DNA from 3 places in the Mesorhizobium sp. M0030 genome. Region 2 is predicted to be linked to each of the others. Evidence: predicted binding sites of a transcription regulator. Region 2 holds the regulator's gene; each other region holds the start of a gene.
The links. Region 2 encodes PhoB, which activates phosphate uptake and scavenging genes when phosphate is short. Its sites were predicted from a motif close to TGTCATNNANCTGTCAT; they were not measured.
Positions count from the first base shown of each region.

Region 1: a site for PhoB is predicted at 2,784-2,800, ahead of NKJ80_RS06535 (RNA degradosome polyphosphate kinase). Genes of this name have one in related genera too.
Region 3: a site for PhoB is predicted at 1,371-1,387, ahead of ppk2 (polyphosphate kinase 2). Genes of this name have one in related genera too.

Region 1 covers NZ_JAMYVE010000002.1:519,604-523,677, reverse strand. Annotated here, with positions in the region: gene ppx (exopolyphosphatase) at 1-436, opposite strand, end outside; gene NKJ80_RS06535 (RNA degradosome polyphosphate kinase) at 436-2,628, opposite strand; gene NKJ80_RS06530 (zinc-finger domain-containing protein) at 2,863-3,108, shown strand; gene NKJ80_RS06525 (FAD-dependent monooxygenase) at 3,128-4,074, shown strand, end outside.
Region 2 covers NZ_JAMYVE010000009.1:89,755-93,828, forward strand. Annotated here, with positions in the region: gene pstA (phosphate ABC transporter permease PstA) at 1-99, shown strand, start outside; gene pstB (phosphate ABC transporter ATP-binding protein PstB) at 117-941, shown strand; gene phoU (phosphate signaling complex protein PhoU) at 983-1,687, shown strand; gene phoB (phosphate regulon transcriptional regulator PhoB) at 1,704-2,393, shown strand; gene NKJ80_RS18855 (ROK family protein) at 2,424-3,659, opposite strand; gene xylF (D-xylose ABC transporter substrate-binding protein) at 3,926-4,074, shown strand, end outside.
Region 3 covers NZ_JAMYVE010000012.1:204,126-208,199, reverse strand. Annotated here, with positions in the region: gene NKJ80_RS23425 (glycosyl transferase family 90) at 1-140, shown strand, start outside; gene NKJ80_RS23420 (aldo/keto reductase) at 161-1,204, opposite strand; gene ppk2 (polyphosphate kinase 2) at 1,448-2,368, shown strand; gene NKJ80_RS23410 (dihydrofolate reductase family protein) at 2,554-3,198, opposite strand; gene NKJ80_RS23405 (winged helix-turn-helix transcriptional regulator) at 3,308-4,003, opposite strand.

The DNA of each region.
Region 1 (4,074 bases), on a different contig from region 2:
CAAGATCGCCGGCAATGCCATTGGCGGGGTGGAAGCCCGAAATGACGCCAAGCGCCGAATAATGCGCCTCCTGCCGGCCAGTGAGCACGCGGATCTCGGTCTTGAGCACATCCTGGGCGCGGTGGATGAAATCGGGGCCGTTGATCGCTTCGCGGGCCGCGGCCGTTGCCAGCACAAACATGTGCTCCGCACCCGCCTGGTCGGAGAGCGCGCGGAAACGGCGGAACTCCTCCATCGAGCGCGTCACCGCCTCCGGGTCGAGCTTGCCGGTCGAAACGATGCCGCGGCCGAGGCCGGCCAGCATCTTTTCGTTGAACAGCAAGGTCGGCGAGCGCGCCAACCCTTCATAGACGACAAGGCGGATCGAGTTCGAGCCGATGTCGATAATGGACAGCGGCCGGCGATCCTGCAGCCGGCCTTGGGACGTTGAAATCATCAGCCGGTGTTCTTCTTGCGACGCTTGAACTGCGCGATGCGCTTGGGCGCATGCGACTTCAGCGCGTCACCCCGTCCCGACAGGCTCGGATTGGTCATGAAATATTCCTGCGCGTTGAACGGTTCCTCACCCTCCTCCAGCACGACGCGCCGGGAGGTTCCGTCAGCCAATACGTCGAAACTTTGCTGGTTGTCCATGATGTTGCCCAGCATGATCTGGCCAAGGATCTGTTCATGCACCGTCGGATTGGTGATCGGCACCATGGTCTCGACACGGCGGTCGAGATTGCGTGGCATCAAGTCGGCCGAGGCGATGTAGACGATCGCCTCGTCCGACGGCAGGCCATGGCCGTTGCCGAAGCAATAGATGCGGCTGTGTTCGAGGAAGCGGCCGACGATCGACTTGACCCTGATGTTTTCCGACAGGCCGGGCACCTGCGGCCGCAGGCAGCAGATGCCGCGCACGACGAGATCGATCTCGACGCCGGCACGGCTGGCGTCATAGAGCGCGTCGATGATGTTGGGATCGACGAGCGCGTTCATCTTCATCCAGATGCGCGCCGGACGGCCAGCCAGCGCGTGGGCGACCTCGTCGGCAATGTGCTTGAGGATACGGCTGCGCAGCGTAAACGGCGAGATGGCGATCCGCATCTCATCGGTCGGCTCGGCATAGCCGGTGATGAAGTTGAACAGCTGGGCGACATCGCGCGCGATCGTCGGATCGGTGGTGAAGAAGGACAGGTCGGTGTAAATGCGCGCTGTCACCGGATGGTAGTTGCCGGTGCCGAGATGCACATAGTTACGCAGCTTGCCGTCCTCGCGCCGCACCACCAGCGACATTTTCGCATGGGTTTTGAGTTCAAGGAAGCCGAACACGACCTGGACGCCGGCGCGTTCGAGGTCGCGCGCCCAGCGGATGTTGGCTTCCTCGTCGAAGCGCGCCTTGAGCTCGACCAGGGCGGTTACCGACTTGCCGGCCTCGGCCGCGTCGACCAAGGCGCGCACGATCGGGCTGTCGTTGGAGGTGCGGTAGAGCGTCTGCTTGATCGCCACCACCTCCGGGTCGGCCATCGCCTGGCGCAGGAATTGGACCACCACGTCAAAGGATTCATAGGGGTGGTGGACGACGATGTCCTTCTCGCGAATGGCCGCGAAACAGTCGCCGCCATGCTCGCGGATGCGCTCGGGAAAGCGTGGATTGTAGGGGGTGAACTTCAGGTCGTCGCGTGGCACGGCGACGATCTCGGAAATCTGGCTGAGCGCCAGCGGGCCGGTCAGAACGCTGATGCGGCTCGAAGAGACTCCAAGCTCGCCGGCGACGAACTCGCGCAACTCGCCGGGCATCGACTTGTCGAATTCGATGCGGATGACCGAACCGCGGCGGCGCCGCTTCAGCGCCGTCTCGAACAGGCGCACGAGATCTTCCGACTCCTCCTCGACCTCGATATCGCTGTCCCGGATGATGCGGAAGGTGCCGGAACCCTTGACCTCATAGCCGGGGAACAGCTTCCCGATATAGAGGCCGACAGCCTCCTCCAGTGGAATGAAGCGAACGTGCTGCTTGCGGTCGGGCAGGCGGATGAAGCGCTTCAGCGCCACCGGCAGGCGCAGAAGTGCGCTCATCTCCTCGCCATTCTTGCGGTGGCGCAATTGCAGCGCCATCGAGAAGCCGAGATTGGGAATGAACGGAAACGGATGCGCCGGGTCGATCGACAGTGGAGTCAGGACCGGGAAGACCTGGTCCTGGAAATGGTCTTCCAGCCAGACTTTCTCATCCTTGGTCAGTGCATCGCGGGTGATGCTCTCAATGCCTTCCTTGTTGAGCAGCAGCATCAGCGCCGAAAGGCTGTTCTGCTGGTCCTCCTGCAGCCGCTCGACCTCGCGCAGCAATTGTTCCAGCTGCTGCTCCGGCGTGCGGCCGTCGGGGCTCTTGAGCGCAATGCCTTCGCGCACCTGGCCGGCAAGGCCGGCGACGCGGACCATGAAGAATTCGTCGAGATTGGCGGCTGAAATTGACAGGAAACGGACGCGTTCGAGCAGCGGATGGTGCTGGTTCTGGGATTCCTCGAGCACACGCCGGTTGAACTGCAGCCAGGAGAACTCACGGTTGACGAACCGATCGGGGTTGCCGCCCTCGGGGCTCGCCACCTCGACATTGATGAATTCGCTCTGCACCGGCTTCAGTTCGTTCATGGTTCCTGCTCTTCCCCCGCCAACCGTCCCTTGGAGCGCCGCTGGACGTGCCATGCCTCTAACACGCTTTTGTGGCGCATGACCCTTCGGCGAAAACCGTTCCGATTTCAGGGACATGCACTTAACCGGCTCAACGTATCCTCTGACAGGCTTTTGCGACAGTTTCATTTCATCGATCTTGCAAACAGGCCTGTTATGTTCCAGATGCTTTTCGACGAGATCAAGGAGACGACGATGGCAGGCGGTTCCATTCCCCATTTCCAGAACGATGCGGGCCATCCGGCAATCGACATCGGCGTCAAGGAATTCATGTGCACCGGCGCCAACCCGCCCTTCGACCACCCGCATGTGTTCCTCGACATGGGCGACGACAATGAAAAGGTCTGTCCCTACTGCTCGACGCTCTACCGCTATTCGGCCAAGCTGAGGGCGACGGAAACGCTGCCGGCTGGTTGCCTTTATATCGACCAGGCCGCCTGATCCTTCCGCGACAAGCCCGATGGAAGACATCAGGTCCCGGCAGGTCATAATCGCCGGGGCCGGCATCGCCGGGCTGACCGCTGCCCTTGCCTTCGCCGGACGGGGTTATCCGGTAAAGCTTATCGAACAGGCACAGCACCTCGAAGCGGCCGGCGCCGGCATCCAGCTTTCGCCCAACGCAACACGCATTCTTGGAAAACTCGGCGTGCTCGACCGACTGCTGCCCGCAGCGTTGCGGCCGGAAGCGGTCGTGCTCAAGGACGCCGGGACGCTGCGCGAACTGGCGCGGGTACCGCTCGGGCACGCCGCCGAAGCGCGCTGGCAGTCGCCTTATCTCGTTGCTCACCGCGCAGATCTGCAGGCAGCGCTGTTGGCGCAAATGGCTGAACGGCCGGAGATTGAGTTCATCACTGGCGCCCGCGTGACCGGCATCGTCAAAGACGCGCAATATGTCGCCGTGACCGCCGAAGTGGACGGCCGCGAGATCGAGGCACGCGGCAAACTGCTGGTCGGCGCCGACGGCGTCTGGTCGGCGGTCCGGGCGCAACTCGCAGGCGAGGACTTCGTCAAAAGCCGTTTTTCGGGCGAACTCGCCTGGCGAGTCACGATCGCGGCCGAGAGCGCCTCCGGCGAAGCCTTTGTCGCGATCGGCGCCGCCGACTGCGTCACCACGTTCCTGCATCCAGGCTTCCACATGGTCGCCTATCCCGTCAGCAAAGGCCGGGCCTTCAATCTCGCCGCCTTCACCAAGGGCGAGCGCATGGCCGAAGGTTGGTCGGGCCATGCCGATCCCGCGATCCTCACGGCTGCCCTGCGCGGCACCGCGCCGGGCCTGACGAAGCTTGTGGCACTGGCCGGCCCATGGACGGCCTTTCCGATCCACACCGTCGAACAACAGCGGTGGACGAGCCCGCAGGGCATCGCGCTGATCGGCGACGCTGCGCATGCGATGACGCCGTTTGCCGC
Region 2 (4,074 bases):
GAGCGCATGTCCGGCGCCATCATCATCCTGCTCGTCTTCCTCATGGCCATGAACATCACCGCGATCGTGCTCCGGCGCCGCTTCGAGCGGCGCTGGTAGAAAAAAGGCAATTTGGTATGAACATCATGACCGAACAGTCCCTTGAGAATGCAGTGGGCGACAAAATGAACGCCAAGTCGAACGAAGTCATCAAGATGCGCGGCGACAAGGTCGGCGTCTTCTACGGCGAGAAGCAGGCGTTGTTCGACGTCAATCTCGACGTGCGTCAGAACCAGGTGACGGCGCTGATCGGCCCGTCCGGCTGCGGCAAGTCGACCTTCCTGCGCTGCCTCAACCGCATGAACGACACCATCGATTTGGCGCGGGTGACCGGCAAGATCACGCTCGATGAAGACGACATCTACGACAAGAACATCGATGTCGTCGAACTGCGCGCCCGCGTCGGCATGGTGTTCCAGAAACCCAACCCGTTCCCGAAGTCGATCTACGAGAACGTCGCCTACGGCCCGCGCATCCATGGGCTGGCCAAGCGCAAGTCCGACATGGACCAGATCGTCGAGCAGAGCCTGAAGAAGGCGGCGATCTGGAACGAGGTCAAGGACCGCCTGCAGGAGCCCGGCACCGGCCTGTCCGGCGGCCAGCAGCAGCGCCTGTGCATCGCGCGCGCCATCGCCGTGTCGCCGGAGGTGATCCTGATGGACGAGCCCTGCTCGGCGCTCGATCCGATCGCCACCGCCCGTGTCGAGGAGCTGATCGACGAACTGCGCCAGAACTACACGATCGTCATCGTCACCCACTCGATGCAGCAGGCGGCGCGCGTGTCGCAGCGCACGGCGATGTTCCATCTCGGCTATCTCGTCGAGGAGGGCGCCACCGACAAGATGTTCACCAACCCCGACGACAAGCGCACCCAGGACTACATTACCGGCCGCTTCGGCTGAGCCGTCCGGCGGGTGAATTTTCAGGCACGAGGACCAAGATCATGGGTGAACATACCGTCGCCTCCTTCGATGAAGAGCTCGGGCAGATCAGCAAGCTGATCCGCGACATGGGCGATCTGGCAGGCTCGATGGTCAGCGGCTCGACCAGGGCGCTGCTCAATTCGGACAATGCGCTGGCACAGCGTGTCGTTTCCGACGACGCCATCATGGATGCGCGCCAGCGCGAACTGGACGACCGCGCCATCACGCTGATCGCCAAGCGCCAGCCGATGGCCAACGATCTGCGCGCCGTGGTCGGCTCGATCCGCATGGCGGGCGACCTCGAGCGCATCGGCGACCTCGCCAAGAACATCGCCAAACGCGTCGGCACCGTGGGCTTGAGCGTCACGCCGCGCGACCTCTCGCACTCCATCGACGCCATGGCGCAACTGGTGCTGATCCAGGTGCAAGGCGTCGTCGAGGAATATGCCGCCACCGATGCGGCAGCGCTTGCAAAACTCAGGAATGACGACGAGCGCATCGACGTCAAATACACGTCCGTGTTTCGTGAGCTCTTGACCTACATGATGGAAGACCCTCGCAACATCACCGCCTGCACGCATCTCTTGTTCTGCGCCAAGAATCTTGAGCGCATCGGCGATCATGTCACCAACATCGCCGAAAATGCGTATTATGTGCTGACCGGCCAGCAATTGCCCGCCAATCGTCCGAAGCAGGACGAGACGGCGATGGCCACGCCGGCCTGATGAGGGTGAACTGCCTATGATCGCGCCACGCATCATGGTCGTGGAGGACGAGGAGCCACTAGGCGTGCTCCTCCGCTACAACCTCGAATCCGAAGGCTATCAGGTCGAGGTGGTGACACGCGGCGACGAGGCCGAGATCCGCCTGCAGGAAAACGTGCCCGATCTCCTGGTGCTCGACTGGATGGTGCCCGCTGTTTCCGGCATCGAGCTCTGCCGGCGGCTTAGAGTGCGGCCCGAAACCGAGCGGCTGCCGATCATCATGCTGACCGCGCGCGGTGAGGAAAGCGATCGCGTGCGCGGCCTGTCCACCGGTGCCGACGACTATCTGGTCAAGCCATTCTCGACGCCGGAGTTCATGGCGCGCGTGAAGGCGCTGCTGCGCCGGGCCAAGCCGGAAGTGCTGTCCAGCGTGCTCAAGGTCGGCGACATCGTGCTCGACCGCGAGTCGCACCGTGTCTACCGCAAGAAGAGCGAGATCAGGCTCGGACCGACCGAGTTCCGGCTGCTCGAATTCATGATGCGCCATCCCGGCCGCGTGTTCTCGCGCAGCCAGCTGCTCGACAATGTCTGGGGCGAGACGATCTACATCGACGAGCGAACCGTCGACGTCCATGTCGGGCGCTTACGCAAAGCGGTCAACAACGGCCGCATGCCGGATGTCATCCGTACCATTCGCGGCGCCGGCTACGCGATCAGGGAAGACTAGGATGCTGCGCGTCGCGCCGTTGCCGGCCATTCAGGCGACATGCTTGCCGGATTTGGCCTGAATGCCCGGCGCGAAAATCTCCTGATCGACGAAGCCGAGCGCGCGCATGGCACAGCCTTCGCGGATCAGCGGCAGCTCGTTGGGCTCGGTGTCGAAGGAGATCGATTTCGAGTGCTGGCCGCCGGCGGTCTGGGCGATCGCTTCGCGCAATGCCGGCTCGATCAGGTCGAAGGCGGCGGCGCTGACGCCAACCATGGCGACAGGCGCCGGGTCGATCAGCGCAAACAGGCTGCCGAGGCCGAAGCCGAGCGCCTCACCGGCCTTGCGATAGGCTTCGCGCTCCGGGCCATCGGTTTCGCGGGCGCGCGCGGCGAGTGCGCGCATATCAGCGTCGCCGATATCGACCGGCTCGGCATCTTCGCTCATCATTTTGGCGCTGCGCCAGATGGCGTAGTTTCCGGCATAGGCCTCGACGCAGCCGCGCCGCCCGCAGCGGCAGAGCGCGCCGCCCGGACGGTGGATCATGTGGCCGAACTCGCCGCCCGAGGAATGGGTGCCGGTGAACAGTTCGCCTTTCAGCACCAGCCCCATGCCGATGCCGTGCGACAAGAGGATCGCGATGAAATTGTCGCGGTAGCGCTCGGGCTGGCGCCATTGCAGGGCCACCGCCATCATATTGCAGTCGTTCTCCATGGTGGCAGGAATGCCGAATTCCGCTTCCAACATGTCGGCGAAGGCAATGTCGGTCAGTGGCGTGATTGGCGACCACAGCATGGCCCGCGCCTGCGAATCGGTGATGCCCTGGATGCCCATGGCAATGCGGGCGATGCTCTGGACATCGAGGTCCGGGTCCGCGAGACGCCGCCCGACGATTGCTACGCATTCGCCGATCAGCTCGTCGCGCGGCATGGTCAGCGTGTCGAGCCGGCGCTGTTCTTCCGCGACCACCTGGCCGGCATAGTCGATGACGGTGACGGAGAGGAAGTTCAGCGACAGCACCACGGTCATGACCGCCGCCGCTTCCGGGTTGAGGCCAAGGCCGACCTGCGGCCGGCCGCGTTTCAGCGAGCCGGTCTCGCCAGGCTTGCCTTCAATCAGGATGCCTTCTTGAATTAGATCAGACGAGATTGCCGATATCGTCGAATGGCTGAGGCCGGTGGTCGCCGCAATCTCGGTCCGCGACGGCTGGCCGGCCCGGCGCACGGCCGAAATCACCATCGCACGGTTGCGACGGCGCAGATCGTCGTGGCGGATCCCAACCGACATTTGTTTTCCTCCCGGCCTCCTCGCGCCTCATGATAGTGAAGGCGTTCGACGGCACCAGCCAAATATTGGCAGACGCCGGCAGCCCTGTCATTGTTTATTGCGGAGCTCGAAAAAATTCGGCAACGCCATCAGAATCCATCATAATCGATGTTGACAGTGCCTTATCATTGAACCAGTATTTTTTCGAGGCTCGAAAAAATGGAGCCTCTTTGTGCAGGCCTTCGGGCCGGTTTTGTCGCGCCGTGGGCGGCGCAGGGAGGGTTATAATGAACAGATTTGCAGCCGCCATGCTGGCGGGTGTCGCCATGTCGCTGGCGCTGATGTCGGTCGCGCAGGCGAAGGACAAGGTCATCGGCGTGTCGTGGTCGAACTTCCAGGAAGAGCGCTGGAAGACCGACGAGGCGGCGATGAAAAC
Region 3 (4,074 bases), on a different contig from region 2:
CGGCGGCCAACGCCTATTGCCGCAAATTCGCCGACGAGCGGGCCGAGCAGGCGATCTGCCTGCTCGTGCTCTACAAATATTTCGTGCTCAGCGGCCAGATCGAGCCCGATCCGCAGGTCTGGCGGTTTATCGCGGGCTAGCGGCTTCCGGCGCCCTTAAGTCAGATGACGCTGCGGTCCATAACCAGATCGGCCGGGCCGAAGCGGTCCTTCGCCGTAAACTGCTGGTGCCAGTAGGGATAGAGCACCGGCGGCCGGCTGACGGCATCGAGACGCTGGCGTTCATCAAAGGACAGCGTCAGGCTTGCCGCGGCGAGATTGTCTTTCAACTGGGCCTCGTTGCGTGCGCCGATCACCAGCGAACTGACGGCTGGCCGGCCGAGCAGCCAGGTCAGCGCCACCTGGGCCGCCGAAACGCCGCGTGCCGCACCGATATCGACCAGCACATCGACGATCCGCCACAGCCGGTCTTCGTCGCGGATCGGCGGTTCCGACCAGCCGCCGATCTGGCGCGCCGTCGGGCTGTCGCGGCGGTATTTTCCCGACAGGAGGCCGCCGGCGAGCGGGCTCCACACCAAAACGCCAAGGCCCTGGTCGACCGAGATCGGCAAGAGCTCATACTCGGCCTCGCGTGCTTCCAGCGTGTAGTGGATCTGCTGGGTGACGAAGCGCGGCTGGTGCTGGCTGTCGCTGATGCCCAGCGCCTTCATGACCTGCCAGCCGGAATAGTTGGAGCAGCCGACATTGCGGATCTTGCCCTGGGCAACCAGCGTGTCGAGCGCGGCGATGGTTTCCTCGAGCGGCGTCGCGCCATCCCATTCGTGCAGGAAATAGATGTCGATGACATCTGTCCTGAGGCGCTTCAGGCTCTTCTCGCATTCGCGGATCAGATGATGGCGCGACAGGCCTTCGTCATTGGGGCCCTTGCCGATCCGCATGCGCGCCTTGGAGGCGATCAGCACGTCGTTCTTGCGCTTGCCGCCGAGCGCCTCGCCGATGATCTCTTCCGACAATCCGTTCGAATAGACATTGGCGGTGTCGATGAGATTGATGCCGGCATCGATGCAAGTGTCGATGATGCGCGAGGCCTCCGCGAGATCGGAATTGCCGACGGCAGCGAACGGCCCGCTGCCGCCGAAGGTCATGGTTCCCAAGGTCAGCGCCGAAACTTTCAAGCCGGAACGGCCAAGCGTGCGGTATTCCATGTCAGATCCTCGTAGTTTTGGTGGGGAGGCGGTTTTAGCAGGAAAGGGCGGGGAAGCCCGAACGGGTCCGCCATTTGTAGGACAATTTGAGCGGCTTGTCGCCATCCCAGGGCAATGGATCGGCAATGCTCGCTGGTTTGCAGTGATCACCGGCTGGCCGGCGGCTTGCAATAAAACCGTCATTGGCGGCCTATATCGAGTCGGCTCAGGGTTTCATGTCAGCCGGCAAGCGGAGCAGTCGAAATGACCGAGTTGAAGCAGAATTCTCCGGCCAGGGATTGGCTGGAAGCCGAACTCGCCGACATGCTCGACGAGGACTATGAGCTTGAAATGTCGGAGCCGGCGCTGTCGCTGGAGATCTCCAAGATCTACAAGAACGCGCATCCGCCGTCGATCGACCGCATGCAGTATTTCCGCGACCTGATCGGCTTGCAGTCGGAACTGATCAAGCTGCAGTCCTGGGTCGCCTACCACAAGAAGAAGCTGGTGGTGGTTTTCGAAGGACGCGATTCCGCCGGCAAGGGCGGCGTCATCAAGCGCATCACCCAGCGCCTCAACCCGCGCATCTGCCGCGTCGTGGCGCTGCCGGCGCCGACCGAGCGCGAAAAATCGCAGTGGTATTTCCAGCGCTACGTGCCGCATCTGCCGGCCGGCGGCGAGATCGTGCTGTTCGACCGCTCCTGGTACAACCGCTCCGGCGTCGAGCGGGTGATGGGCTTTGCCGAACCCGATCAGGTCGAAGAGTTCTTCCGCGATGTGCCGGAGTTCGAGCGCATGCTGGTCCGCTCCGGCGTCACGCTGGTCAAATACTGGTTCTCGATCACCGACGAGGAACAGCAGATGCGCTTCATGATGCGCATCCACGACCCGATGAAGCAGTGGAAGCTGTCGCCGATGGACCTGCAGTCGCGCGTGCGCTGGGAGCAGTACACCAAGGCCAAGGAAGAGACGTTTGCCCGCACCAACATCCCAGAGGCACCGTGGTACATCGTCGAAGGCAACGACAAGAAGCGGGCGCGGCTGAACTGCATCGACCATCTCCTCAAACAGCTGCCCTATGAGGACGTGCCGCACGAAGAAATCACGCTGCCCGAGCGGGTGTTCAACCCGGAGTACGAGCGCCAGGTCCTGCCGCGCGAGCTTTACGTGCCGGAGAAGTATTGAGCACTTTTCCTTCTCCCCGTTTCACGGGGAGAAGGTGCCGGAAGGGCGGATGAGGGGCAGCTCCGGCGACGAATTCACAGCCGTCGGACGCTGCTAACCTCCAAAGCAGCGCTGCCCCTCATTGCCTGCCGGGCATTTCTCCCCGTAGAACGGGGAGAAAGAAGCCTGCGCCTATCACTTCGCCACTACACCCGCTTGATCGTCACATGCGTGGCGAGCGCTGTCGCCACCTGCTCGGTGCACTGGTAACCCAGCTTCAGCATATCCAGCCCGGCAAACAGGCTCTCGCCCCTCCCGAGCAACACTGGCGACACCGCCAGATGCAACTCGTCGATGAGCTTCTCTTGCAGATATTGCCGGATGGTGGAAACGCCGCCGCCGACGCGGACATCCTTGCCGCCGGCCGCGGCCTTTGCTTGTTCGAGCGCGGCGTGGATGCCGCCGGTGACGAAGTGGAAAACGGTGCCGCCTTCCATCGCAATGGGGTCGCGCTTGTGATGGGTCAGCACGAAGGTCGGCACATGATAGGGCGGGTTGTCGCCCCACCAGCCTTTCCAGCTCTCGTCCGGCCATTCGCCGCGGATTGGGCCGAACATGTTGCGGCCGAGGATCCAGGCGCCGACATTGTGGAAGCTGCCGATGGTGAACCGGTCGTCCACATCGGTGGTGCCGCCATCCTTGCCGACCATCTCGTGGAAGGTGCGGGTGCCGGTCATCCATTTGTGCAGATCTTCGCCACCAACGCCGAGCGGATTTTGCAGGTCCTGGTCAGGACCGGCGCCGAAACCGTCGAGCGACAAGGTGGAGGCATTGACGCGCAGTTTGGACATGGAAGACTCCCTTTGGTGACCAGTTGTGATTTGCAATCAGTATTCAAACTGATTGCATTTTGCAACTAGTATTTTTAGAGGCAAGCGATCTGTGGAATGCGCAGGGACCTCAAGCCGCCACGCGCTTCGGCATCACCGCAAACGGGCTGAGCCCAAGCCAGATCTGCATCTTGCCGGCGACGTCGAGATCGCCGGTCAGGCTGATCTTGTCGCGTTCCTTGTGAACTGTCGTCAGCCCCATCCAGATCGAGGTCATGGTGCACAGATCGGTCGAGACGTAGAGATCGACGTCGAAGCCCGGATCGTACCAGCAAAGATCGACCTCGCCCTGCTTTTCGACGATCAGCCACCACGATCGTTTTGACGCCGGCAGGTCATGGTACAGGAATTGTATCACGGTGCGCCCGTCCGGCAGCGGACTGGGGTTCAGATTGCGCCGCATGTCCCACATCAGCAGCGACGGATCGAGGTTTTTGAGCGACAGCCTGGCCTCGACCCATTTCTGGCCCCAAAACCCCATCGCCTCGACAACCGGGCGCAAATCCCGGCCCGCCTCGGTCAGCCGGTATTCGAACACGCCCTTCTCGGTCGCGATCTCGGTCCGCTCGACGATGCCTCCCGCTTCGAGATCCCTAAGCCGTTGCGACAGAAGGGTTGGCGACATTTTCGGCACGCCGCGGCGCAAATCGTTGAAGCGGGTCGATCCCGCCACCAGTTCGCGCAACAGCACCATGGTCCAGCGTGTGCACAACAGCTCCGCCGCCATGGAGAGCGGGCAGAATTGCTTGTAACCGGCTTGTGTCATGTGGTGAGCTCCAAAAGATGTTACCGGACCTTATTCAGAAAACCTGAGTTCAGCCAGTACAGAAGCTGTAC